Regions from separate parts of the Effusibacillus consociatus genome, predicted to be linked through region 3. Evidence: riboswitches for the same ligand, from Rfam matches in the RefSeq annotation. Region 3 holds a riboswitch; each other region holds the start of a gene.
The links. Region 3 has a riboswitch for cobalamin ahead of ACFO8Q_RS02570 (cobyric acid synthase). Riboswitches for the same ligand answer to the same signal wherever they lie in the genome.
Positions count from the first base shown of each region.

Region 1 (7,298 bases), on a different contig from region 3:
AGGTATCACCCGTTAGCCCGCCCAGCGACCGGGCAATGATGCGGGCCATCCACCAGAACGCCAGCCAGCAAATACAAATAATCACAAATCCTTTCACTTGCCAGAACAGCAAAGGCAGAATCAGCACGCTCGTGGCCAATGCCAATTGTGAAGAAGAGACTCGTCCGGCCAAGTGCACCCCCATTCCCTCCTGCCGAGCGGGTGGATATCCTGCAATCGCCCCAACCATAGCCGTTCGCCCAATTGCGGGCATCATGAGAAGCAGCAGGGGATTGTGTTTACCGACCGCCGAGAAGAGAGCCCATTTCAGGGCAAACAAACAGACAAAAGCGATTACGCCCATCGCCCCCACGCGGCTGTCCTTCATAATGGCCAGTTTTCGTTCCCGATCCCGACCGCTTAAGAGCCCGTCGGCCGTATCCATCAGCCCATCCAGGTGCAGCCCTCCGGTCACTACAATTCCCGCTATGACCAGGAGTACACTTGCTGCGTGTGGCGGCAGCCATGTGAAGAACACATAGGAGAAGGCGGCCAGAATCGCCCCGATCAACAATCCTATATAAGGGTACCAACGGACACTTCGAATGAACGCATTTTCGTCAAAATCGGCTTGTCCCGATTGAGGCAGAGGAATTCGCGTGAGAAATTCAATCGCCATCCTCCATTCACGTACAATGGAACGCAAGGGTGTCACCCCCTTTTTGCACTAATCAATGCCCCTGGCAGCTGCTGAGAGAATTCCTCCAAGCAGCAGCATCAATCCGGAGCTGATGTACAGAATTCGAATGGTTTGTTGGATATGCCGGGAAGCGAGTTCTTGCGAGGGTTCCCCCATATAGGCGCGGAATGATTCCCGTCCGTGATAGATGTTGCGTCCCCCGAGCCTGATCCCTAAAGCTCCCGCCACGCCCGCCTCCGGAATCCCGCTGTTGGGACTCGGATGTTTGGCTGCATCCCGGCGGATTGTATGCCATGCGCCTCTTGCCGAAAGGCGTAATACCCAAGCGGCTGCCACCACCAGCAATCCGGTAATCCGTGCGGGTAACCAATTGAGCACATCGTCAAAGCGGGCAGACGCCCAGCCAAAGTGCAGATACCTTTCGTTTTTGTATCCCACCATCGAATCAAGCGTGTTAGTGGCGCGATAAGCCATGGCAAGCGGTGCCCCGCCGATCATCGCATAAAAAAGGGGGGCGATCACAGCATCCACAATATTTTCCGCGACACTTTCCACTGCGGCACGGACCACTTCCGGTTCGGGCAGAGAAGTGGTATCACGGCTGACGATCCAGCCGGCCAGTTTTCGAGCCTCTTCCAGGTTCCCTTGTTCCAGCGCCTTCCGGATTCCGTTTCCCGCCTCAGCCAATCCGCGAACTGCAATGGTGGTAGAGATCAGCCAGATATTCAGCAACACGGCAAGCCACGGGCTGACCAAGCTTGCCAGCCACAGCAGGCCGACCACGATTCCCCCGCTGCCGCCCACCACAGCGATCAACAGGAGAATGCCCGCCCATTTTTCGCGTTTCGGGCGGGTTCCAAGTTTCGGACGGTTCCCATGGTCCGAACCCGTTCCGTGATTCGATCGCTTCTCCTGGTCCGCACAATTCCCATCTGTAGGGACCCGGAATACTATGCGCAGGAAGGATTCGAGCCGGGAGATCCCCTTGCCGATCACGATAACCGGGTGCGGCAGCCACCTCGGATCCCCAATCAGAAGATCAATCAGGAATGCCAGATATACCTGAATCATAATGCTGCCTGAATCTCCTTCAGATTGACAGGGATCCCTGCGATCAACGCATACACTGCATCCGATTCCCCGGCAAATAACTGGTTCATCAAACCGAGATAATCCCGATACTGCCGCAACAGTTTGGATTCCGGAACGATCCCTGCCCCGACCTCGCTTGTCACCACAACTACCGGGTGAGGATAGTTCCTGCAAGCCTCGATCAGGTCACGAGTCAGCTCGAGAACTTCTTTCTCTGACAGGGGGGCCGCCTGTCCTTGTGATTCCTTATCCCACATCCAGTTGTTTAGAAGGAGAGACAAGCAATCAAGCAGCAGAACCCCGGCGGTTTCATCCAATTCACGAATGCGGTTCGCCACGTCAGCAGTCTCTTCGATACAGCCCCATTCAGCAGGCCGACGTTCGATATGGGCCGCGATCCGTTGCTCGAGTTCGGAATCGATCTTCGGGCAGGTGGCGAGATAAGTGACGGGGAGACCCGTCGCTTGCTGTACCTTGGTGCAGTATTGTTCCGCAAACCGGCTCTTTCCGCTGCGGGAACCGCCGATGACAAGAATCAACTTTCGCTTGTTCAACCTATCACCTTTCCCCTATCGTAAATATCGAGCGCCTCGTTCAATGCCTTTGTAACCGCCTGCGCGATCAATGTACCGACAACGGTGCCCGGTCCCCCATATTCCATACTCTGACCACGTCCGGTTGTGGCAATCACCACAGCATCTGTCGTGGTACCCGTTGCCATTTGTCCGCTTCCGGGACACCGGATTCCCCGTTCATAGAAAATTGCCGTTTTCACTTCCGTCACTGTCGCTATCGCATTCACCATGGCAGCATCCGTCATTGTCCCGTCAATCAACACAACCATGTTAATCGTTCCGAGGGGATAAGGGAACGGATTTAAAGCGGAAGTCTGCTCTTGTCCCAGGTAGGATGGCCAAGTCCCTGCCCGCCATGCGTTGCCGCTCCCCGCCGTAACCACCGCAACTACAAGCAGGGGAGAGTCGGGCTCGGAACCAACTGACTCAAATGCGACGACGCCATTTTTCACATCCACAGCAGTCATCAGCCCGATTGATTGGTCCGGCAGCCCCAGTTCCCGGATTTCACGTTTTAAATCTTCTGCCGGATCGCTGCATCGATATCCTTTATGTACGGTCAGATTCAAAATCGAACGGATGTCGTCCTGACGCCCTCCCCGATAAACTGCCGAACTAAGGGTTCGAAGGGGAACCTCGCTTTTAATGACCAATCGTTTGTCATACCTTTCAAGCGTCACGTCGGGGAGCAGTAGTTGTGAATCAAGAAGCTGCATCGGCGACTCCCGCTTCCGCAAAGGTAGCCATTTCCCGAAGCACTCGTGCAGCCGCTTGCACCACAGGCAATGCCAATGCAGCCCCGGAGCCTTCACCCAAGCGCATCGAGAAATCAAACAACGGCTGCAGTTCCAATGCTTCCAAGACAATACGATGGCCCGGTTCAACCGATTGGTGGGATCCGAACAAATAAGAACGGACCAACGGTTCGATTTTGGCGGCTGCCAGTGCTGCCGCGCTTGTGATAAAGCCGTCAACAACCACCGGAATCCGGTGGGCCGCACAAGACAGGATCAGACCTGCCAGACCGCAAATTTCAAGACCACCCACTTTTGCCAATACATCGATCGGGTCTGTTGGATTCGGGGAATTCACCCGGATCGCCTTCTGAATGGTCTCAATCTTGTGCTGAACCCCTTGACTGGAGAGGCCCGTGCCTACCCCGACCACTTCCTGGACGGGTCTTCCTGTCAAAACCGCCGTGATAGCCGCGCTGGCTGTTGTATTGCCGATCCCCATCTCTCCGAGCGCAACCATTTTGTAACCGGCCTGATGGAGTTGGCTTCCCATTTCCCATCCGACCTGCAGGGCTTTCTCCGCCTCTTCTCTGGTCATCGCCGGTCCTTTTGCCATATTGTCTGTGCCGTAACGAACTTTCTTCACCCACAGGCGATTCGAAGTTTCCGAGGGCACTGGAATATCCGATTTCACACCCACATCCACCACATGGACATCGGCGTTCGCATTTCGGGCCAACGCGTTAATCGCTGCTCCTCCAGCGAGAAAGTTCAACACCATCTGAACCGTCACTTCGGAGGGGAATGCGGATACTCCCTCTTCTGTCACCCCATGATCCCCCGCCATCAAAACCACGGCACACGGGGTGACGGTTGGGATCGTTTCCCCTTGAATCCCCGCCAGCCGGATTCCGATTTCTTCCAACAGTCCGAGACTTCCCTGCGGTTTTGTGAGCTGGTCATGCCGTTCACTTGCGAGTTTGATCGCTTCTTGATTGAGTTCTTCAATTCCAATCGGTAACTTCCACATAGTTAGTACCTCCAGCTTCGAATATGATTCCCTATATCGCGTCCACCCGGATTGGGTTCTCGGATCCCCATCAATACGGCGGACACCCGGACTGACGCTCTTCGGGTCCCCATTAAAGTACTCGGATTATGCTACAAAGGCTTGCATCACTTTAATGGGTATAATAGTTACTCCCCCCAGTCCGAAGACCAGGGGGAGGTATGCACATACGCGTACCAGCCCCTTTTTCCTCGAAAAGCGGCCTTCTCACACTCACAGGCAGGTTTCCTGGCTCGAGTTCATGATCTTCGTTCGTCTTCCCGCGATGTTCTCACGGTGACCAGTGAACGAGACTCCCTCTTACAGTGGCGGGACCGCACCGGATTCGCACCGGATTTCCGCTATTATCCGTTTCTATGAAACGGCACCTGTGAGTATAATAGGATTATTGAAAATATGTATAGTTCCATCATGCACTATAGGGGGCTGGAATGACAAGGATAATTTTGGTTCGACACGGAATTACGGATCACAACCTGGAATATCGGCTTTCCGGCTGGACAGATGCACCTCTTAATGAAGTGGGAGTTCAACAAGCGGAATGCGTGGCCGATCGGTTAGAACAACTGGTTCGAGAGGACAATCAAGTAGATGGTATCTACGCAAGCCCATTGCAGCGGGCCGCCCAAACCGCCGAGATCATTGCAAACCGCCTCGGGCTGTCTGTCACATGTCGGGATGAGCTGAAAGAAATGAATTTTGGAGTCTATGATGGAGTCCCCATCACCGAGTTATATGAGACGCACAAAGAAATGGTCGATCGTGCATTAAATCCCGGCGATGATGAGTTCGGGTGGGAAGGAGGGGAAACCCGGGCTGAACTCTATCATCGAATTGAGCAGGCAATCCGAAGGATTGCAGACAATCATCCGGAACAGACTGTGGTGATCGTCACACATGCGGGCGCTATAGCGTATTTCATCACGGGCCTGCTTGATAAGCCATTATCACACTGGAACGAATATCATGTCGCGAACTGCAGCCTGACAACGGTATTGTGGAAGGACGGAAGGTTTGAACTGGAAACCCACAATGAAACCTCCCATGTTCCGAAAGAAAAATTCGCCCAGTTGATTGAAGAGGCGAAAAACCGGTTGGGCATGAAGGCGGTGTGAGAAAAAATCCGCCCTATGGGAGTCTGGGACCCCTTTAAGAACTGTCAGTACGGGTCCTTTTTTTAATGTGGACGGGCATTAACGGATTTTCAAGTCTTTATATGCATACTTTGGAGCCGTGACGTCTGCAAAATCGCAGAATAGGCCCCCGAAAATCTCTTATTCTGAAAATCGACGCTGGAATTAGGGAAATAAGACCGTCAAAAACCTCTATTTCACCTCTATGTATGTTCCAATCCTGTAGTATAAACTTCCCCTATCCAAATCCCGGCCGGTACGAGCGAATACGTACTGAACCGTTTATGGAGTGGGGCCACTTTTCCAAAATGAAAAAACCACTCGAAAGCTCGAGTGGTTGCCCGTTTACCTCACCTGCACATACTCACCAAAAATATATCCAACCGTGCCGTTTTGCAGTTCAACTTTATACCAACCGCCGGTTTCGCCCAGGATTGCAACCTGGTCCCCCTGTCCGGCAGACGTAAGAATCGGATTGTTGGTTCCGGGGCCCTGACGGACGTTCACGCCGCTGGTTACTGTCCCTGTTCGTAGGGAAGCTGTTCCGGAACCTGATCCTGCTCCGGAATTCGCTCCGGAACTCACCCCTTGTCCGCCATTTCCTCTTGAACCCGCCCCTGCTCCGGCACCCGCCGCCAAAGCCGATTTCGAATTGGCGGGCTTCCCGTCTTCTCCCAGCGTCTCCCGCACGAACTTCTGCACACCTTTCACATCCGGCTGGAGGATGGACTCCCCAATCGCGTTGTACGTTTCCGTCAAGAGTTCGTTTGGCGGAACCTGGACAGCGTTCATTGACGATTGATCCAAAGCCAGAAGGTCAGTTGACAGACGCATCAAATCGGTGGCCGTCATGTTGGTCTGCACATAAGACTCGGCTTCTTTTAACATACTGGGGAAGCGCACAAGCGTGAGCGGCGTCTTCATTTCCGCAAGAACCGCTTTCACCAGCTTCCTCTGCCGGTCCGTTCTTGCAAAATCCGCAGTTATATCTCCACGATACCGGACGTATTGCAATGCCTCGCGGCCGCTTAAGTGCTGGAGCCCTTTTTTCAAGTTGATGTCATAGACACCATCGTCCACATGCTTCATCGGAATCTCGACGTTGATGTCAACTCCGCCGATTGCATCGACAATTCCCTCGAACCCATGGAAGTCGGTGACCACATAATAATGAACCGGAATTTGCAGAAAGTCTTCGACCGTTTTGACGGCAAGACTCGGACCGCCAATCGAGAAAGCTTGATTGATCTTGTTCTTCCCGTGCCCGGGAACCGTTACATACGTATCCCGCATAATGGACATCAAGGCAGCCGTGTTGGTTTTCGGATCAATGGAGACCAACATCATGGAATCCGATCTTGGCGAGCTATCTTTATCCCGATTGTCGACGCCGAGCATCAGGACATTGACTCGTTCTTGTCCGTCCCATTCGCTTGCGGCAACTGAATTTCCGATTTTGGAAAATTGGTTCTGATTGGCTTTATCAAGAAATTTCATCACTGCAATCAGATTGTATGAAAATAAGCCGAGTACAAATGCGGCCAACAAAAGCAGAATTCTGCGAAATCCCCTGCCTCGCCGCTTGCGCGTCCGGACCCGGCTTTCGATTTGCTCCGATTGGTTTTCGGTTTCATTCACGGGTTGAAAGTTCAATTTGACCGCTCCTTTATCGCCTTACCCCAGAAAACTCCGTTCCGATCTTGGGTTCATTGTACCATGACTGTCCCTGCCCGGAAAATATTGCAAAAGTCCTGAATTCAAAAAGATGGCGGTTTGCTGTACGAATCGTCTTGAAACGGCTACAATAATACCTGTTAGGAGGATGTGAATTGAATACGATCTGGAACAGTATACGCAAACCATCTTTATACAAAGAAATGACACAACGACCTTTGTGGCGTTTGGTTCTCACACTGTTGCTCTTTTTTATGCTGGTAACCGCCATCCAGACATTTTCCATGGCTAAAGTGATGAACCCTTTTTTAACCTTTATGGAAAAAGAATTTCCCGCCAAAA
Region 1 is NZ_JBHSHC010000022.1:45,596-52,893, reverse strand. It holds gene cobS (adenosylcobinamide-GDP ribazoletransferase) at 1-685, opposite strand, end outside; gene cbiB (adenosylcobinamide-phosphate synthase CbiB) at 707-1,750, opposite strand; gene cobU (bifunctional adenosylcobinamide kinase/adenosylcobinamide-phosphate guanylyltransferase) at 1,747-2,325, opposite strand; gene ACFO8Q_RS03720 (adenosylcobinamide amidohydrolase) at 2,322-3,062, opposite strand; gene cobT (nicotinate-nucleotide--dimethylbenzimidazole phosphoribosyltransferase) at 3,049-4,110, opposite strand; cobalamin riboswitch at 4,351-4,536, opposite strand; gene ACFO8Q_RS03710 (histidine phosphatase family protein) at 4,581-5,264, shown strand; gene ACFO8Q_RS03705 (LCP family protein) at 5,628-6,935, opposite strand; gene ACFO8Q_RS03700 (DUF1189 family protein) at 7,112-7,298, shown strand, end outside.
Region 1: another riboswitch for cobalamin. It lies ahead of cobT (nicotinate-nucleotide--dimethylbenzimidazole phosphoribosyltransferase); the one in region 3 lies ahead of ACFO8Q_RS02570 (cobyric acid synthase).

Region 2 (7,298 bases), on a different contig from region 3:
TACAGTGATGTGACAGAGTTTGTCTATACCCGTTTTGATTTTTACACCCTTTTGAATTCTTCCTCTCTCAGAGTTCGACGAAGAATTTTTCCAACGGCTGTCTTGGGCAGCTCGGATCGGAATTCGAAGATGCGGGGCACTTTATAGGCAGCCAATTTTTCACGGCAGAAGACGGACATTTCTTGCTCCGTCAGAGTCACTCCCGGCTTCGGCACAAGAAATGCCTTCACGTTTTCACCGCGATATTCATCGGGAACTCCAATCACCACAGCCTCCTGCACTGCCGGATGCTGGTATAATACTTCTTCCACGTCACGCGGGTACACGTTAAAGCCTCCCGCAATGATCATATCTTTCTTGCGGTCAAGAATGTAATAATAGCCGTCTTCGTCTCTTCGGGCAATATCTCCTGTGTGAAGCCAGCCATCCTGAATCGTCTCCGCCGTTTCTTCCGGCATGTTCCAGTATCCCTTCATGACTTGCGGACCGCGAATGAGAAGCTCACCCGCCTCATATGGCGGAAGTTCCTTCGTTCGATCACTCACATCGACAATTTTGGCTTCTGTGTAAACAAGTGTGCTGCCGATCGATCCGGGCTTCCGTTTTTCAAGCGGATTGAAGTGGGTAACAGGCGACGCTTCTGACAAGCCGTACCCTTCGATCATTGTTCCGCCCGTCTTCGCTTCGAATTCTTTAATGACTTCAACCGGTATGGGGGCAGAACCGCTCACGCAAATGCGAATTGACGAAATCCCGTACTCTTCCGCTTTCGGATGAGAGTTAATCGCTACATACATAGTGGGGACACCCGGAAAAATCGTCGGTCTTGTTTCCCTGATTGTATTCAAGGTTTCTTCCAGATCAAAACGCGGCAGGATGACCAACTGAGAGCCACCCACGATGCCGGCGTTCATTGCCACTGTCATTCCATACACATGGAAGAGCGGAAGAACTACCAGAAAACGATCCTGTTCCTTCTGTTCTCCCCCCATCACGACATATGTTTGATAAGCATTGACAGCAATATTCCGATGGGTCAGCATAGCGCCCTTGGACCGACCGGTCGTTCCGCCGGTATACTGCAAAACCGCTACATCCTCCGGTGAAATTTCCACTTGGGAGGTTGGTATGGGTGCTCCAGCAACGAAAGCTTCAAACCCTACCGCATCCCCCTCATAAACCGTACCGGTTGGCGGCAAATCGACAACGATTTTCTTCACCAGATTCGCAGAACTTGGTGCTCCTGCGACCTTTGGCAACAGCGGGGCAAACACCACCATTGCTTTGGTCCCCGAGTCACTCAGAAAATAGTCGATCTCTCGCTCTACCGACATCGGGTTGAGCTGGACCACAATTCCGCCCGCCAGCAAAATCCCGTAATAGGCTACGACGTACTGAGGACAGTTTGGGAGCATAATGGCCACCCGGTCTCCCTTTTCGATTCCAAGTCCGGATAACCCGGCAGCAAAACGATTCGCATATACCCAAAGTGTTTGATAATCCAATTCCAGTCCCTTAAAGTGAATGGCGGTTCGTACAGGAAACCGCTTACAAGCTTGTTCCAAAAATCCTGGCAAAGTAAGATTGAGCAGATTTTGTTCTTCAGTCGTGGTCATTTGCCTCTCCCCCAAAAAATATTGGCCTGCCTCATGATATGATAACAAGACCAAATGAATGAATATTCATTCATTTGAAGAGTGAAAATAAATACTCAGGTTATCTATCGAATTTAATTTTATAATATTTTGTAAAACATCTCAATATCGAAAGCCGAAACAACTAACCGCTTTCCTTCCCCGTGAAATTTTTGGGATCGGCAGGATTTTAAGCAACCGTTCCGAATACATGGATATGGAGTTCGGACTAATGAACAATTGGATATTTTCGGGAACAGGAAAAAGGGAAGTTTGGTGCAAATCCAACGCGGTCCCGCCACTGTAACGAGGAGTCCTGTATGGAAGCCACTGAGCATATGCTTGGGAAGGGAGTACAGGATGAAGATTCGAAGCCAGGAGACCTGCCTGTTCCAGCGGCACCGTAATGTCGCGTCGCACGACGCGCTGTACCTACGGGAGATAGGGAGGTGTCACACGGGACTGTTTCTTTGTCTGCATGGTCTTGGTGTGTCCTTCCCCTCCCTGGCGAGGGGTTTATTATTGTTTAATAATTATGGGGCCCCCAAAAAGTACTCGGAATTCCCGTTGAAACGTTTTCTTCACTTTTTGGGGTGTCATTGGGGGTATGATCAATGATTTTCTTCTTGGCGGGCACGAGCGACGCCCGCGAATTGGCGATTGAACTGCGATCCGCGGGATATTCGCTGCTCACTTCGGTAGTCACGGAATCAGCTGCGGAATCTTTAAGGGAAGCGGGACTTGCGGTTTCTGTGGGACGCAAAACGACGGAGGAAATGGTTGAAATGCTGCAGCGGGAAAAGATAATCGCCGTTGTCGATGCCAGTCATCCGTTTGCCGAAATCGCTTCGCAAAATGCAATGCAGGCAGCCAATTTCACGGGAATTCCTTATTTCCGTTATGAACGTCCCGGTACGATTTTGTCGGATCATCCTCTGATTACGTATGTCCGGGATTATCGGGAGGCTGCCGAAGCCGCTTTGGAACGGAAAGGAACCATTTTTTTGACAACAGGTTCCAAGACACTCCACATATTTGCCGAAATTCTCAACGGCATAGATGGAATCCGCATGATTGCCCGCATGCTCCCCACGGAGGACAACATGCGCAAGTGTTCTGAACTTGGGATCCCGCAAAAGAATATAGTGGCAATGCAGGGCCCTTTTTCCGAAGACCTGAATGTCGCTTTCTATCGTCATTATAATGTAACCACCGTGATCACCAAAGAATCGGGTGCAGAGGGATCTGTCAAAGAAAAGGTGAAAGCTGCCTTGGACAACGGCATCCGGGTGATCGTGATTTGCCGGCCGGGAATCGACTACGGGCGGGTGTATGAATCTGTCAAAGATGTGATTGAATCATTAAAGGAGGCAATTCCGGATGAGCATTTACACACGCAGCGGTGATCAAGGAACGACAGCTCTTGTCGGGGATCGACGCAGCAAAGATGATTTACGGGTTGACGCTTACGGCACCGTAGATGAAGCGAATTCTTTCGTTGGCGATGCATTGGCATTACTTGAAGAGTGGCCGGTCGATCTGCGGGATATGGCGGATGTTTTGGATGACGTCCAGCAGGAACTGTTTGATGTTGGGAGCGATTTGGCAACGGTCGGAGAGGTTCGTCCGTACAAAGTGACAGCCGAAATGGTGGATCGTCTTGAACCATTGATCGATCAGTATATGCAGCAAGCCGTGCCGGTAAAAAAATTTATTGTGCCCGGAGGTTCACGTCCTGCCGCCAAGCTTCACGTCTGCCGTACGGTAACCCGTAGAGCGGAACGGCGGGTGGTCGCTCTGTCCAAAACGGAATCGATCAATCCGGAATGCTTGCGTTATTTGAACCGGCTGTCTGACCTGTTTTTCGCGATGGCCCGTGCCGCCAACGCACGCTGCGGACGTTTCGACCGGGAATACATTCGTTCCCGCAATGTTTTCCGGCATGCAATGGGCAAAGGCAAGGAGGCAGATTCCCAATGAACCGCCACGCTTTTACCGATCAAGAACGCGCTGCCGTCTACAAAGCCATCTATGAAAGGCGTGATATCCGTTCTTTCCTGCCTGATCCGCTTGATGAAGATGCGGTTGCCCGGATCCTGGATGCCGGACACCATGCCCCTTCCGTCGGGTTCATGCAGCCGTGGAACTTTATTTTGATTCGTTCGCAGGAAGTGAAGCAACGCTTACGAGACGCGGTAGATCGGGAAAGAGTCGCCGCCTCCCTGCATTTCGAAGACAACCGTCAAGATCTTTACCTGAAACTAAAGGTGGAAGGAATTCTTCAGGCACCGTTAACGATCTGTGTCACTTGTGATCCTACCCGGGGCGGCCGACATGTATTGGGCCGCAACTCGATTCCCGAAACGGACGTGTTCTCTGTATCCTGTGCCATCCAGAATATGTGGCTGGCTTCTCGGGCAGAAGGAATCGCCATGGGCTGGGTGTCAATTTTCAAAAAACCGGACATCCGCCACATTCTCGATATACCTCCGCACATCGACCCGATCGGTCTGATCTCCCTCGGGTATGTCGATGATTTTCCTCCGCGCCCACTGCTCGAAACATCCGGCTGGCGGGGGCGAATTCCTCTTGCAGATCTGGTTTTCGATGAAAAATGGGGAGCTCGAAGGGGAGGCTGATGCAACGCGCCTCCCCGCTTAACTTGCAGCCATCCAATCCCCTCGAGATTCGATTCAAATGACCTCATCATGTTTCGAAGCGTTGGGATTCGGGCTGCTGCTTCGGGCAAATTTTCGATGCCTTTTTTCAAAATATAAACCCACTCTCGCGAAAACAAATGTCGTGATGACCGAAAAAATCACGATCCCATAGAATCCGGCCCCAATCCCAATCCCCACTCCACCCGCAAAAAAGATCATGGCGGCAGAGGTTAACCCTTTGACCTGCCAGCCGTCTTTTAAAATTACCCCCGCTCCCAAAAAACCCAACCCCGTCACAATCTGTGCCGCGAGGCGCATGGGATCCATCATCGTACCGCTGTTCGGACTGCTGTAGAGTCTCACACTATAAATGGAGACAAGAGTAATCAATGTGCAAGCGACGGATACATACATATAGGTCTTCAGCCCGGCAGGTTTATTTTTATACGACCGATCCCAGCCTATGTAAAGTCCTAAGACAGCACTTATCAGAATCCGTACATACATTTCCCAGTTGGCTTGAATTAGCAGCCGATAGATCATCTCAAGAAAATCCATGCGTTCCCCTCCCTTGCCGAAAAAAAGCGACTCCTTCTGTGCCCGGCTCCTCTTTACAATTGGGTATGCATTAGAAAATCGTATTATTCGAAAAATCCAAATTAAAAAGAGGCTCCCCCCATTGATAGGAACCCCTCTTTCATGCTTTCCTTTATAGGTTTATGCCAAAAAAAGCATCACACCGGATAGAACGGATAACCGTTTGTCTGTTTCCGTGTCGTTTGATAAAAGGGGCATTAATTTGCCCCGACCAGTATTTTCAGAGTTCCGACAATCACCGGCTCTCCTGTTTGCTTTTTTACTTCATGTTTCACAACAAGCAAACCTCCCGACCGCCGTTCATGTTTTTCAAGCAGTTCCATTTCCACATGGACTGTATCCCCGATAAACGTTGGCGCGGTGAATCGAAGTTGATCGATGCCGTAAAAAGCCAGAACTTTGCCGGGAAAGAAATCCATTAACCCTGTTGAAATCGATAAAACCAACATTCCATGCGCGATTCGTTGTCCGAACGGTGTTCCTTTGGCATACTCTGCATCCGTATGCAGCACATAGAAATCTCCACTTACCCCGGCGAAATTCACAATATCTGATTCTGTTAACGTCCTGCCGCGGCTGACCCACTGTTCCCCTACCTCATACTCTTCAAAAGTCCGATTAAACATCCGTTTCCTCCTAACCGCTTACTTCATTATCACACCGGATACACAGGGTGTTTCCGCTCCGAGAACACCATGTACTTCGATGAATATGCCTTAAACCGCTTTATCAACTCATCCCGCAGGGAATTGGCCGGGATGATGCCATCGATCACCATTTCGGATGCCAGACGGTAGATATCGATATCCTTGCGATATTCCTCCCGTTTTGCTTCGATAAAAGCAGCCCGCTCCTCTTCCGGCAGCTCGGCAATTTTGTTTGCGTACACCGCATTCACCGCAGCTTCCGGTCCCATGACGGCGATCTGTGCCGTAGGCAGAGCCAGGCAGCAATCCGGTTCAAACGCAGGCCCCGCCATTGCGTAGAGACCCGCTCCGTACGCCTTCCGTACAATCACCGAAATCTTGGGCACAGAAGCTTCCGACATTGCGGAGATCATCTTGGCACCATGACGGATGATACCTGCACGTTCGACCTTCGTTCCGATCATAAACCCTGGCACGTCAGCCAAGAACAGGACCGGTATATGGAACGCGTCACACAATGTGATAAACCGTGCCGCCTTATCTGCAGAGTCATGGAACAACACGCCGCCCTTTACGCGCGGTTGGTTCGCGATGATGCCGACCGCTTTTCCGTTCATGCGGGCCAATCCCGTGATTAATTCACCCGCGAACAGTTTCTTGATTTCAAAGAACGACCCTTCGTCGATGATCCGGTCAATCAGGTCATACATGTTAAATGGAGCATTCTGGTTGGCCGGGATAATTTCTTCAAGCGTTTTCTCGAATTGCTTGGGTGCCTTGGCTTCTTGGACAGGCGGTTTTTCGGAAAAATTGGCCGGAAAGTACGAGAGATACCTGCGTGCCAATGCAATAGCTTCCTCTTCGTTGGCAGCCAACACATCCCCGCACCCGGACACTGAGCAGTGCATCCGGGCTCCGCCCATCTCCTCAAGGGTGACTTTTTCACCAATGACCATTTCCGCCATGCGGGGAGATCCCAAATACATTGACGCATTGCCGTCAACCATAATCACAATGTCACAAAACGCGGGAATATACGCTCCCCCTGCGGCGGAAGGTCCAAACAGCAAACATACCTGCGGGATTTTGCCCGACAGCTTCACCTGATTGTAGAAAATCCGTCCGGCTCCCCGTCTTCCCGGGAACATTTCGATCTGATCCGTAATACGCGCCCCGGCCGAGTCAACCAGATAAATCAACGGGACCCGCATCCTCTCTGCAGTCTCTTGAATCCGAATGATTTTTTCAACCGTTCGGGAACCCCAAGAACCCGCCTTGACCGTAGAATCGTTGGCCATCACACAAACCACTTGCCCGTTTACCTTGCCGATTGCGGTGACAACACCGTCTGCCGGGAGGTCTTCGGCCATGCAGTTGGCAAACAGTGCATCCTCCAACTCAAAGCCCCGATCAAACAACAACTGCAAGCGATCTCGCACGAACAGCTTTCCCTGTTCCGCATTCTTTTCATGATATTTCGAAGCTCCACCCTTCTTGATCTGTTCGACGCGAGCCTGCAAATCTTTTTCGAATGACACGCTGATCTCTCCTCTCCGCAAATAATTTTTTAATGGGAGTTTTTTACTCCCCGATATAGTTTGGCGCCCGTTTTTCCTTAAACGCCTGCAATCCTTCGAGCCGATCCTTCGTCGGAACGGTCACTTCATAAGCATTCATCTCAATCGCAAGGCCTGTATTGAGATCCACATCAAAGCCTTTATCAATCGCATATTTGGCTTGGGCCACTGCAATGGGGGCAT
Region 2 is NZ_JBHSHC010000157.1:71,160-78,457, forward strand. It holds gene ACFO8Q_RS23375 (long-chain-fatty-acid--CoA ligase) at 42-1,616, opposite strand; cobalamin riboswitch at 1,876-2,039, shown strand; gene cobK (precorrin-6A reductase) at 2,249-3,040, shown strand; gene ACFO8Q_RS23385 (cob(I)yrinic acid a,c-diamide adenosyltransferase) at 3,015-3,614, shown strand; gene bluB (5,6-dimethylbenzimidazole synthase) at 3,611-4,273, shown strand; gene ACFO8Q_RS23395 (MgtC/SapB family protein) at 4,328-4,852, opposite strand; gene ACFO8Q_RS23400 (MaoC/PaaZ C-terminal domain-containing protein) at 5,089-5,517, opposite strand; gene ACFO8Q_RS23405 (acyl-CoA carboxylase subunit beta) at 5,547-7,076, opposite strand; gene ACFO8Q_RS23410 (enoyl-CoA hydratase) at 7,120-7,298, opposite strand, start outside.
Region 2: another riboswitch for cobalamin. It lies ahead of cobK (precorrin-6A reductase); the one in region 3 lies ahead of ACFO8Q_RS02570 (cobyric acid synthase).

Region 3 (7,298 bases):
AAAAAGTAAAAGCTGAATTGTCACCAAAACGGTTTCGACACGTGGAAGGGGTAGTGCACACGGCAGACCGGCTGGCCCGTATTCACGGGGCAAATCCGGACCACGCCAGGCTTGCGGCATGGATTCATGATTTTTGCAGGGAATGGCCGAAGGAAAAGCTGGTGCAGATGGCGAAGAATAGTAACATACACGAAATGTTTTTTGAGGTGACCGAACTGTTGCACGGTCACATAGCAGCAGCCATTGCACCGCAGGAATTTGGAATCACGGACGAGGATGTGTTGAATGCGTCCAGATACCATACTTCCGGGCGCAGAAATATGTCCCTTCTTGAAAAAGTGGTCTATCTTGCCGATGCGCTTGAACCCGGACGCGAGTATCCGGCGGTTGAGGAATTACGCAAGGTGGCAGAAGAGGATCTCAACATGGCGTTAGCTCTTTCATTTGACAACACGATTGAGTATCTCATCAAACGCCGGCACCCGATCTTCCCTTTAACCGTCCAAGCTCGTAATGAAATCTGGCGAGTCGTGAAGGATGGACGGGTCGTTTGAACCTCTTTTGACATAGAATAAGTAGTAGGACCATTCTACATTTTCCTAGGAGGCATGTGCATGGGTGAAAAAATGGTGGAATTTGCAAAGATTGCAGCCGAGGCGGTTGCAGACAAGAAGGCGAAAGATATTGTAATGCTCGACATACGAGGATTATCGGTGATCGCGGATTATTTCGTCTTATGCAGCGGGAATTCCACTACTCAGGTGCAAGCCATCGCGAAAGCGGTGAAGGAAAAAATGGAGCAAAAAGGACTTCCGGTACGCGGCATGGAAGGCTATGATGAAGCAAAATGGGTTTTAATCGATTGTGGTGACGTGGTTGTACACATCTTCCGTGCAGAAGAACGCGAATTTTACAACCTTGACCGCATTTGGAGCGACGCCAGGGAGTTAAGTATTGTGTAATAAATTGTGTGCCCGGACCTTTTCGAGGACCGGGCACTTCTTAATCTTTGCAGCGATGCTTCAGACAGGAGCTTTTCTTAGTCGATAGGAAATTATAAATTTTGTCCTATCGACATAAGTGCAACTAAGCATTCACAAGTCGAAGGACTTGGTGAATGCCAAGTTTTCTTTATTGGGGGATGCAGTCGGAATGGAACGTACGATCTATGGGGAGTTTGCGGATTTTTATGATGAGTTGATGCAGGACGCGCCTTACGACGAATGGATGCGGTTGTTTCACGAAACATTGGAGCGAGAACTGGGGAATCAAACGGATGTCCGCAGTCGTTTTAAGGTTGCGGATCTGGGGTGCGGGACCGGAACGATATCGATTCGCCTCTTGGAAGAAGGGTACCAGGTCTTTGCAGTTGACTTATCGGAAGAAATGTTAACCCGGGCACAGGCCAAATTGCCCCATCCGACTCCCTTTCTCCGCTTTCTGCAGCAGGACTTGCGACGACTCCTGCTCCCGGAGAAAGTGGATTGCGCGCTTTCATTTTGCGATTCATTGAATTATCTGTTGGAAGAGACGGATTTGCTTCAGGCGTTTCGATCCGTTCGCAGTCAATTGCAGCCGGGGGGATTTTTTCTGTTTGATATGCATACACCTTTTAAACTGCGTGAGGAACTTGGGCAGCAAACGTTTTATGACGTAAGGGATGATGTAGCCTACATATGGCAGAGCCAATTCGATCCTGTGCGGTGTCAGGTGGAGTACGATGTAACTTTCTTTGCGCAGGTGGAAGATGAGTTGTATCGGCGCTTCCAAGAGACTCATTGGCAGCGGGCGTATCCGAAGGAAGTGATTATGAGGTTGCTTCGAGAGGCAGGATTTGCTCATGTGGAGATCGGGGCGGATTTTTGCTGGGAGGAACCGTCCGAGACGGCTTTGAGGTATTTCATTCTGGCAAAGTAGGGAAGTCACTTCTATTCCTCTTTGATTTCGCCTAACTTCACGAGTCGGGACAGAATCGCGCCTTCGGTTCTCATGTGCCGCTCAGCAATTTCTTTTATGGGAAGCCCACTGCGAAACTGGTTGATTACGTCTTCATCTTCGCTGCTGCTCCACGCCTTACCGGCATTTTGGGGCAGTCTTGCTTTCCTTCTGCTTCGTTCATTGAGGGCCTCCAATCCTTTACAGGCCAACGTTAACGCTCTGACAGTCTCGGCATGCTGATAGGGGCTCTCCATAGGAAACACTTCTCCCGTGACAGGGTCGACACCATCGGATAGCTGTTCGATGATTTGAATTGCTTTTGCAATTTCCATATAACCACCTCTTCGAAAATTATGTATAAATTATTGGTGTATATTCATATTTCCATCAATTACATTATCATGAAAGTTGATTTGAATCAATAGGATTTTTTGCGAAAGTCAACAGCGCAGCAATCCGGTCCCGATACGTATCCAGTTCTTTTACGAGTACCTTTGTTCCGACATCATGAAGCAATTTGCCGCGAACCAGAGTGATCATTTCAGCTGCCATGTCTGCATCCTCAATCCTGGAAACGGAGCTTGCATGATTCAGATTGAGGGTGTCGAGAACATCGTACCGGTGCTGTAGGCGATTCTGATAAATTCCGTATTTGGTCCGTTCCGAACTGACCGTATTCATTGCTTGGTCAATCTTCCCGATCGCATTCGGATCGGTTGCAATCAGGTTCCGGATCCCTAGAGCTTCCGCTGTAACATAGGATAGCTCCAAAGGAAGCGCATCGCCTGTAGTTGACCCGGTTTGAATCGTTACTTTTCCGGTTGATCCGGGAGTTCCCGGGACAGGAGGAGTGCCGGGTGTGCCTGGAATCGTAACTGTCTCCGTATATTGATAAGCAATGGTAAGTTCGATGCGATAAGCCTTCTTTTTTTCCGGATTGACCAGCCGCACTTGCCAATCGCCGGTTATGGGACTGATAAATGTCATGGTTTCAGGGTTGCTCTTCTCCCCATTAAAAGTAACGGAGGAAGCGCTGGCACTGCTGACGGTGCCCGCTTTTCCGTTGCTAAAATATCCTCCGTCATTCAGACCGAACTTTTCTCCAATAGGGGAAATGACATGCAAATCGGGACCGTTATCCGGTCCTTTCCCCCACATGGGTGTGAAAGCAGCGGTAATGGTGAAGTTTCCGTCCGCAGCCCTGACCGGTATGTTGTAATTGGGTACAACGAATTGATCCGAATTTGGATTCAGATCGAACGATGTCTGGAAAGTTGGCGATTGTCTGACAATGATTTCCGTTCTGGGGGGAGTTCCCGGTGTTCCAGGGGACGCGGGAGTCCCTTCAATCCAAGAAGAAAGCAAAGAGATCCCGTTAAAGGTGGTTCCTTTACCGATGGAATCGATCGATTCGATCAGTTGATCGATTTCTTGCTGCGCATGGAGCCGATCATTCTCCGAAAGAGTACCGTTTTGGACAAGAACCAGCAGTTCCCTGATTCGCAGCAGTTGCTCCTGAATGCTCTGGAGTCCGGCTTCGGCCGTTTGAGCTAGGGAAACTGCATCCAAAATATTTCTCTGAGCCTGTTGGTTTCCTCGGATTTGCGTGTGAAAACGCACGGAAATAGCCAGCCCGGAAGGATCATCGGCGGCAGTCTGAATTCTCTTCCCCGATGAAAGCCTGGATACTGCATGAGTGTGTTCATTCCATGCAAAGCGTAAGTTTTGATACGCATGCTGAATTGAATTGAGATAAATCATTGTTTAAATCCCCCTATTTCCCCAATAAATAGATTATCATTTAAACCTAATTAAATCGATCGGATATTTTGTCTAATAATGTCGATTGTGTTTTCTGTTGGCAGAATTCGCCTCATCAGGTAAACTGAATCATAAGTGAACCAAATTAGGGAACCGGGTGGAATTCCCGGGCGGTCGCGCCACTGTATAGCCAGACCCCTATTTTGCATTACGGTCATTGCCCTCGCGATTTGGGGTAGTGGAGATGAGTGACATCCCCCTATTCGCGAAGCAGGCAGATGAAGCGAAAGGGGATTTTTAATTGACTTTGACTGTAATGGTGCAAGGGACTGCGAGTGATGTCGGGAAAAGCCTGCTCTGCACTGCGTTGTGCCGAATTTTTGCAAGAAAAGGGTTTCGGGTGGCGCCCTTCAAGTCACAGAACATGGCACTGAACTCCTATGTCACACAAGACGGAAAAGAGATTGGCCGGGCCCAGGGAGTGCAAGCGGAGGCGGCCGGAGTTCCGGCTACAGTTGACATGAATCCGATTCTCTTGAAGCCCAAGGGTGACATGACCGCGCAGGTGGTCGTGAGAGGCGTGCCGATTGGGGATATGTCAGCCATCAAATACCGTACGGAGTACATTCCGACCGCATTGCGTATGATTGAGGAATCTCTTGATCGGCTTCGCAATCAATATGACGTCATCGTGATAGAAGGGGCGGGAAGTCCGGCAGAGATCAACTTGAAAGAACGTGACATTGCCAATATGAAAGTGGCGGAAGTGGCGAATGCTCCCGTAGTACTGGTTGCGGACATCGATCGTGGCGGTGTGTTTGCCTCCATTGTCGGAACACTGGAACTGCTCGATGCACAGGAACGCGCGCGGGTGAAGGGGATTGTTATTAACAAGTTTCGGGGAGATATCAGACTTCTTGAATCAGGCCTGACCTGGATTGAGCAGCGGACCGGAATTCCTGTTTTAGGGGTGGTGCCCTACCAACGGGACCTTTATATTGAAAGCGAAGACTCGGTCGTGCTTGATCAATTGTCCTCGGCTGCTGCTGTGAATGAGGTGGACGTGGCGGTTATCCGTTTCCCGCATATCTCGAACTTCACGGATGTCGATCCCCTCCGTTATGAACCGGACGTGTCCATCCGTTTCGTATCTGCACCTGATCAGTTGGGGAAGCCGGATTTAATAATTTTGCCCGGTACCAAGAACACGATCGAAGACTTATTGTGGTTGCAAAAAAAGGGACTGGCAGCCCGCATCGAATCTCTGGCGGATACAGCACGAATTCTCGGAATCTGCGGCGGTTATCAAATGCTCGGCAGCAAACTGTATGATCCGGATCTGGTCGAGTCCAACATTCCGGAAGTAGAGGGTCTCGGATTGTTGGATGTAAGAACCAGGTATCTTTCGGCGAAAACAACCGTTCAGGTGAAGGGGCGGGTGTTGGAGCTGCCTGACGAGGCTTCCGAACTGTCCGGAATACCCATTGAAGGGTACGAGATTCACATGGGGCAGTCGGAACGGGGAAACATGCAGCCTTTTGCCCAACTGCTGGCAGCGGGTGGTGAAAAAGAGGATGGTGCAGTCAACGGGCACGGCACTGTAATCGGGACTTATCTGCACGGGATTTTGCACAATGATCTGTATAGGCGAACGTTCCTCGACACAATCCGGATGAAAAAAGGCCTTGCTCCAATCGGTGCGACAACCTCAAACCATCGACGACGCCAAGAAGCGTTTGATCAGTGGGCGGATACGGTGGAAAGAGCCATCAACGTTGAACTGCTTTTCTCGATCATGCAAGAATATAAATGTGAGTGGAATTATAATTAGTCGATGCCAAGGGGGAATCTGCGGATGAAAATATATACCCGCACAGGAGATAAAGGTATGACGGGCGTCATCGGCGGTCGTGTAAGAAAGGATTCCGTTCGCGTAGAGGCATACGGAACGGTTGATGAATTGAATTCGTTGGTAGGTCAGGCAATTGTCTTGATGGATCCGGCGAAACATAAAGAAATGATTGCGGATTTGACGGAAATCCAGCACGAGTTGTTTGATGCAGGCGGCGATCTCGCTTTGGTGAAAGCTCCGGACGGGATGCAGCTCAGCTATAAAATCACTGCGGACATGGTGACCCGTCTGGAACAATGGATTGACCGCTACGATGCGGAATGTCCGCCAATCAAGCGCTTTATCCTGCCGGGAGGAAGTCCGGTGTCGGCCGCTCTTCACATCTGTCGTACAGTGTCCCGCCGGGCTGAACGGAGAGTAGTGACTCTTGCAGAACATGAACCTATTAATGAGGAAGTCCGGCGATATTTGAACCGGCTTTCCGATTTCTTCTTCGCGATTGCAAGAGCAGCGAATGTTAGAGACGGAGTCGGGGATGTGGAATATAAAAGAGGCGGAGAAGTCTTTCGTTAAGGAACAAGATGACGTAAAACCATCAGTGGTAACTCGTACCGAACATGAGCATATTAAAAGGGGGTTTTGACGGATACAAGGAGGGATCTATGAACCGATTTAAACAGCTCGGATACTGGGTTTATGATCATAGAAAAACGGTTTTGCTCCTGTGGATTGGTATAGCGATCATCAGCGGGATATTCGCGTGGCGGCTGCCGAGTGTACTTAAAGGAAGCGGGTTTATTGCCGAAGATATGGAAGCGTCAATTGGACGCAACATCCTGCGGGACAGATTAGGGGCTCCGCTGGCCCAACTGCTTGTGTTGATTGAAGCGCCGGAAGGCCAGACACTCTTGAACAGGCAGGCTCGTGAAGAGATTCACAAGATGAGCGGCAATCTGCAAAAAGCCCCTCATGTCATTCGAGTTTCGGAACCGTCGGAGAGCCAATTTTCGAGGGATAGGAAGCTCGCTTATTTGACTGTGGGTTTAGACCTAAATGAAGACGATGCACGTGCCGTACTTCCGGATCTGGAACGCCGTATCCGCAGCGACCTGCTCAAAACCACGCTCGCAGGGGATGCGGCCTTCTATGATGATGTAAATCGGGCAAGTCAGAATGATTTGAAGAAGGCGGAAGCGATCGGCTTACCCATCACGTTGGTTGTTCTGGTTCTCGCTTTTGGGACGTGGATAGCGGCGGGTTTGCCTTTGCTGGTTGGGGTCATGAGCGCAGGGGTAACGCTTGCGATTTTATACGGCATCGGTCAGTTTCAGCCTTTATCCGTGTTCGTCCTGAATGTCCCGACGATGTTAGGGATCGCGGTTGGTGTCGATTACGCGTTGTTGTTCGTATCAAGATATCGGGAGGAACTTCAGGCACGTTCAGTGCGTGAAGCGGTCGCTGCTGCCACCGGAACCTCGGGGCGTGCGGTGTTTTTTTCCGGTGTGACGGTGGTGATCGGCATCTCGAGCATGATGTTTTGGGATATGATGGTCACCCGGTCGGTTATGCTGGGAGGAATGCTGGTTGTCAGCATGACAATGGTTGCCTCCTTGACTTTGCTGCCAGCCGTATTGGGAATCTTAGGGACGAGCGTTAACCGGGGAAGGATCTTACGGGGTCGGAACCCGAATTCTACGGGCTGGTATTCGTTTGCAAGACATGTAATGCAGCGGCCCGCCTTGAATAT
Region 3 is NZ_JBHSHC010000014.1:150,938-158,235, forward strand. It holds gene nadD (nicotinate-nucleotide adenylyltransferase) at 1-1, shown strand, start outside; gene yqeK (bis(5'-nucleosyl)-tetraphosphatase (symmetrical) YqeK) at 1-554, shown strand, start outside; gene rsfS (ribosome silencing factor) at 615-962, shown strand; gene ACFO8Q_RS02555 (class I SAM-dependent DNA methyltransferase) at 1,153-1,917, shown strand; gene ACFO8Q_RS02560 (hypothetical protein) at 1,929-2,270, opposite strand; gene ACFO8Q_RS02565 (flagellin N-terminal helical domain-containing protein) at 2,338-3,699, opposite strand; adenosylcobalamin-variant (AdoCbl-variant) riboswitch at 3,833-3,908, shown strand; gene ACFO8Q_RS02570 (cobyric acid synthase) at 4,001-5,530, shown strand; gene ACFO8Q_RS02575 (cob(I)yrinic acid a,c-diamide adenosyltransferase) at 5,555-6,124, shown strand; gene ACFO8Q_RS02580 (MMPL family transporter) at 6,214-7,298, shown strand, end outside.